Regions from separate parts of the Lysinibacillus sp. FSL M8-0134 genome, predicted to be linked through region 1. Evidence: riboswitches for the same ligand, from Rfam matches in the RefSeq annotation. Region 1 holds a riboswitch; the other holds the start of a gene.
What was found. A riboswitch is a leader RNA that binds a small molecule or an ion and turns the genes downstream of it on or off. The one in region 1 is predicted to bind S-adenosylmethionine.
Positions count from the first base shown of each region.

Region 2: linked by a shared signal. The riboswitch ahead of MKY49_RS12755 (Na+/H+ antiporter NhaC family protein) and the one ahead of metA (homoserine O-acetyltransferase MetA) in region 1 are both predicted to bind S-adenosylmethionine.

Region 1 covers NZ_JBBPAJ010000001.1:2,311,951-2,315,149, reverse strand. The annotation lists gene MKY49_RS11760 (TrmB family transcriptional regulator) at 1-286, shown strand, start outside; gene MKY49_RS11755 (hypothetical protein) at 347-691, shown strand; gene MKY49_RS11750 (nucleotide excision repair endonuclease) at 745-1,116, opposite strand; SAM riboswitch class I at 1,321-1,430, shown strand; gene metA (homoserine O-acetyltransferase MetA) at 1,530-2,465, shown strand; gene MKY49_RS11740 (GerAB/ArcD/ProY family transporter) at 2,506-3,199, opposite strand, start outside.
Region 2 covers NZ_JBBPAJ010000001.1:2,479,538-2,482,736, reverse strand. The annotation lists gene MKY49_RS12760 (LysR family transcriptional regulator) at 95-979, shown strand; SAM riboswitch class I at 1,606-1,713, shown strand; gene MKY49_RS12755 (Na+/H+ antiporter NhaC family protein) at 1,853-3,088, shown strand; gene MKY49_RS12750 (VanZ family protein) at 3,172-3,199, opposite strand, start outside.

The sequences.
Region 1 (3,199 bases):
TGTAGACGAACACTTAGCGACTATTGACCGCCATAGGGCCACACACTATACGAAAAAAACGTCTACTCCACATTGGTTTATTTTATCGGTAGATGGTCAGGAAATGATTTATGGTCACTCGCCATCCGCGCAAGAAACCGCCTTCATCACTAATGACCCTGTCCATATCTATTTGTTAGAGGATTATATTTGGCATGATGTCCTTATCAATAGACTAGTAAAACGCGATGATCAGGAGCTTGAGGATTGGATTGCGAAAGAGCGAAAAGGTTTTTTCTTAGAATAAAGATGAGAAAAGGGGAGCATTCTGAATAAATTAGTGTTGCTAGGTTTAGGGTGTCTACTAATGTTAGCAGCATGTAATGCTACGCCACCTACCACTCCACTCAGCATTCGTGAACTACCTATCGTCCCAGAACATGTGCAGAAAAACATCGTTTCTCAGGACAATATTCAATTATTGTATGAAGATGACGCGACGTATTATCTCGTCTATTATTCAAAGGGGAATGTACTAGCAAGTATCGAAGTAGGGGAAAATAGACTTATCATTCATCTTAATGAAGGCAGCGAGCAACGAAAAGAGGCCCAACCATATGTTTTTAAAATATCGAAAAGCCCTGAACAGAACCTTATTGAGGTCTTCATCAACAAGCAAAACACACCCATCGATCGTATGACCATCCTGTGAAAAAAGAAACCGAAATCTCACTTTGATGAGATTTCGGCTTTTTGTAATTTGTCTTAATAAAAGACTTTATCAACATTGTATTTGGAGCGGAAAGTATTAATGGCATATGTTTCGTAAATTTCACGTTCCATTGGATCTTCTACTTCATAGACTTCAATTTTGAACACTTCATCACGGTGGTTTTTCATCGGTGATACATTATCCTCAAAGTGCTTTTTAATACGTTGACGGATTTTACGAGCTTTCCCAACGAATAATAGCTCATTCTTGTCATTATAGAATAAGAAAATGCCGCCTTTATCACGTGTGATTTTATGGAAATCAATAAAGCCAAAATAAGGTGTGATTGGCACATCACCTGGTTTTACTTCTTGTTCGCGTTGACGGATAACTACATCTGGTTTTGGAAATTCAATTTTAATCAAACTATTCACGTTCCTCTCTCTTACTAAAGCTATATGGTAACATAAATACGGCATGTTTACCATAAATTTTAAATATCGAAAAGCCACTAACAGCAAGCTTAGTGTACTTCAAATGGACAAAGAACATGCATAGCGAATCACAAAATATTCTATGAATTATTGATATTCTAACTAGTTCATGTTACAATTCAAGGTAATTAAATAATCTTATCAAGAGAAGCTGAGGGATATGGCCCTATGACGCTTCAGCAACCTCTAACATGTGTTAGAAAGGTGCTAATTCCAACAAAGGATATTCCTTTGAGAGATAAGAGTGGACGTGAAAAAAATCCTTCTCATTCTATCTCGTATGGAATGAGGGGGATTTTTTAATTTTTAGAAAAAGAGAGCGAAAACAGAGAGGGGAACGCAAGATGCCAATTAATATTCCGAAAAATTTACCAGCTGGAGAACATTTACGTGAGGAAAAAATCTTCGTGATGGAAGAGGATCGTGCGAAAACACAGCAAATTCGTCCGTTAAATATATTAATTTTAAATTTAATGCCGGAAAAAGAAAAAACAGAACTCCAATTATTACGGTTATTAGGGAATACACCGTTACAGGTCAATATTACGTTTTTAAACACTGCCACACATGAATCAAAAAATGTTAGTAAATCTCATTTACAGCTATTTTATACGACATTCAACCAAATTCGTCATCGACGCTATGATGGCATGATTATTACAGGGGCGCCAGTAGAAAAATTGGCTTTTGAAGAGGTCAACTATTGGCAAGAAATTTCAGAAATTATGGATTGGTCCAAAGAGAATGTGACATCCGTATTACATATTTGTTGGGGAGCACAGGCTGCTTTGTATCACCACTATGGAATTGGAAAGATAGAGCTTTCAGCTAAATGTTCTGGTGTCTATTCCCATGTCATTACCGATTTAACGGTAGATTTAGTGCGGGGCTTTAGTGATTTATTTACCGCTCCTCATTCTCGCCATACGTCTGTGTCAATTGACGATGTACGCAATCATCCAGACTTACGCTTATTATCTTATTCGGAGGATGCAGGGGTATTTATCGTACAATCAAAAGATAATAAAAACATTATGATTACAGGTCACCTGGAATATGATGCAACAACACTAGCCGATGAATACAGTCGTGATGTGGCTAAGGGCCTTGATATCGCCGTTCCCGTAAACTACTTTCCAAACGATGATCCAACTAAAGAGCCTATTAATACATGGCGTGCCCACACCCATTTATTATTCTCGAACTGGTTGAACTACTATGTATACCAAGAAACACCATATGAATGGGATTTTGTTGACGAAATTGAGTATCATATTTAATTCAAATAAAAAGTCTAATTTCTTGCTAATTTAAAAGAAATTAGACTTTTTGATTGTCATTGCTTGTTTCTGCTTTGGGCATTTCGCTCGTTTCAGCTTTCGCTTTGCGATTGCGAATAATCGCCACAATCAGTAAAAGGATCGGTAATAGAATGGTGATGAAAAAAGAAAAGATTGGCCAAATTTCATTATTATATTTGTTCGAATGGACAATGTTTGGGTGAACTATTTGAGAAAGCCCAATAACAATTAGTCCCATCGGTATAATGAGAGGCCGATGATCCTTGATTTTTAAAATCTGGGCAAGGCCGACAACGGTCGTATAGAAATACATAAAAGTTCGAATATAAATGGATGAGATCCACATAAAGGCCATTATAATCTCAATCCGCTGCAAAAAATTCCCTATCGATATTCTTTGTGCTAAGGCATAGCTTGGAAAGGTTCTAGAAGCCGTATTTTCAGGACCTAGTACAAGAATTGATAGCACAATCAATGTCACTAAAACAAATCCACCTAAGATGGTCCCAATATAAAACCCTTTCTGCGCGGATTGCTGTACATTAACCGCAGCAGGGTAAAGCATTAATAACACAATTAATGGAAAGGAAAAAATACTCATAAAACGAATAATACTATAAAACATTGATGATTTTGTTGCCTCGAGTACAGGTTGAATATTTTCAAACGTAATCTGAGGGGTAATACAGACAACAAAAAAAATAAAAATAAAG
Region 2 (3,199 bases), 170 kb from region 1:
ATAACTACTTTAATGCGGATTTTACATTGTGTCTAATACATAATAAGATATAAATATATTTATTTAGATAAATGAATTAGGGGGCTTAAGCGAAATGGAACTTTTACAATTGAAGTATTTTCAAACAGTAGCAAATACAGAGCATATTTCGAAGGCGGCTCAACAGTTAAATATTGCACAGCCATCCTTAAGTTTGACTATAAAACGTCTGGAGGATGAACTAGGCACAAAATTATTTCATAGAAAAGGAAGAAATATTGAATTAAGTGCTGCAGGACAGATTATGCTCAAGCATGTTAATAAGGTATTTATCGAACTAGAAAATGCAAAAATGGATATTCAATCACTTGATGAAATCAATGCTCGTACAGTTAAAATAGCCATATCAAATACACGATTTCTCGTTGGACTAATTAGTCAATATATTAATGATTTTCCTCATGCCAAAATTCAACAGGGAATTGAGACAAGGGATGATATACGTATAAATTTAAAGAGAGGGGATATTGATCTGGGCATAGCAGGCCCTCCAATCATTGATGAAGAAATTGAAACCTGTGTGCTTGTGGCAGAGGATGTAGTACTTGTGTTGCCTTCTAATCACCCATTGGCTGGTCAGTCAGAGGTTGCTCTAGCTAAGTTTGCAAATGAATCCTTTATTTCCTTAGCCAACAATGCAGAATATAGTCGTTTTACAACGTCACTTTGTGAAAGAGCGGGATTTATGCCTATCAAAAACTATGAAGTAGATTCAACCCTTCTGGCAGAAATTATCCAGCTGGAACAGGGTGTAGCCTTGTTGCCCATATCGGTTTGTAGAAAGTTCAATTTACATTTTGTAAAAATAGCTAATATGAATCCAACGTATACAGTAGGTCTGTCCTGGGTAAAAAATTCCATTTCGTCAGCTGCCGTTCAACAGTTACGGGACTTTATTATTACTTACTTTAACGAAAATAATGAGCACTACAAAATTTAATACCTTTGAAACGGGTTCCTGAAATGCTCGAAAAAACATAAAAATTCCCTAAAATTTTGTTGGAAAATATTTTAACTTGTTCATTGCCTCAACTTAGCGTAGTATTATAACGAATCAAAACTAAGTAAGTTAGTAAGATTCACTTTCACAATAAAACCAGGCGTTCTTCTTAGAAGAGCACCTGGTTTTTTGTTAGTTGCACAATAAGCGACTTGGGATTATATTCTATTATTTAGCAGGCAAATACCCGCGGAGTAAGGTGAAATACCCGCGGAGCAAGGCTGAATACCCGCGGAGCAAGGTTGAATACCCGCGAAGCAAGGCGAAATACCCGCGGAGCAAGGCTGAATACCCGCGAAGCAAGGTTGAATACCCGCGAAGCAAGGCGAAATACCCACGGAGTAAGGTGAAATACTCGCGAAGCAGGATGAATACCCGAGGAGCAAGATGGAATATCCGCTATCGGCGTTATTCAGTAATACACAAAATCAGCTACAATAAGCAGATTTCTTCTAAGATTAATCGGAAAATCTATGTACGTATAGAAGTTAAAGAAAAAACTTGTTGCAAATATTAATTTTTTATTTTAATCTTTTAATATTGTGTCAAAAAAATAATATTTTTTCTTCTTATCAAGAGAGATGGAGGGACTGGCCCGATGAAATCTCGGCAGCGGAACTTAGTCATTAAGTTACTGTGCCAAATCCAGCAAGAAATGACTTGATAGATAAGAGGTGTATTTTCAATATAAGGCCTCTTCTTGTTCATTCAAGATGAGGCCTTTTTTTATGGAAAAAGGCTGATTTTAATTTTTTTGGAGGTAAAACAGTGAAGAAAGAGAATCCATGGGCGCTGATCCCATTTGTTGTTTTTATGATATTATTTATTGGTTCTGGGGTTATTACAGGTGATTTTTATGCCTTTCCTGTCATTGTTGCTATCACCATTGCAGGTGCTGTGGCTCTAGCCATGAATCGAAAAGAATCGTTTACGAAAAAAGTTGATATTTTTTGTCAAGGTGCAGGGAATTTAAATGTCATGATGATGGTTATTATTTTTCTCTTGGCTGGGGCCTTTTCAGAGGTTGCAAAAGGTATGGGGGCAGTAGATTCCACTGTTAACTTTGCTTTATCGGTCGTTCCGCAAAACTTACTGGTTGTGGGCTTGTTCATCATTGCCTGTTTTATTTCCCTCTCAATGGGTACATCCGTGGGAACGATTGTTGCATTAGCTCCAATAGGCGTTGGAATAAGTGATCTTACAGACCTTTCTATTGCTTTAGTGATGGCGGCTGTTGTTGGTGGCTCAATGTTTGGTGATAATTTATCCTTTATTTCAGATACAACCATTACTGCCGTACGTTCACAAGGCGCACAAATGAAGGATAAGTTTAAGGTTAATTTTTGGATTGTATTGCCAGCAGCGATTGTAACGAGCATTATTTTAGCAATCATTTCAATGGGTGAAACAGCACAAGTGGCGCATGTAAGCTATAATTGGGTTAAAATTGTACCATATGTTTTAGTGATCATTTTAGCGTTATCTGGGATGAATGTTTTCCTTGTGCTGGCACTAGGGATTGTCCTTGCAGGTGCTGTTGGCTTAGTAGATGGTAGCTATCACTTGATGAGCCTTCTGCAAACGATTGGAGAAGGCATGTCCGGTATGTATGAAATCGCCTTTCTTGCCATATTAATAGCTGGAATGGTAGAGGTTATTAAGTTTAACGGAGGCATTGACTTTTTGCTGCACCTTGCGACAAGTAGAATTAAATCGAAAAAGGGTGCTGAATTCGGCATTGCTAGCCTTGTGGGTTTAACGAATTTATCTACTGCTAATAATACAATTGCGATATTAATTGCTGGGCCACTTGCTAAAAATATTGCTGAACAATATGACATTGAGCCAAGAAAATCCGCAAGTATATTAGATATTTTCTCCTGTACAGTCCAAGGGCTTCTGCCGTATGGGGCTCAATTCCTTGCTGCCGCAAGCGTGGCCAAAATATCACCAGTAAGTATGCTGCAATACTCGATCTATCCCATTCTTATTGGTATTTGCGGAATGATAGCTATTTCTATCGGATACCCTTCAAAAAAGAAAGCCTAAAGCTCAAATAAGACCAGCAAAGCAAAATTTTAGCTTAGCTGGTCTTTTTCATCTCTTAAAGTAATGGTTTAGATTTAGAAGGATTACTTTCTTGCCTGTATTAGTGTAAAC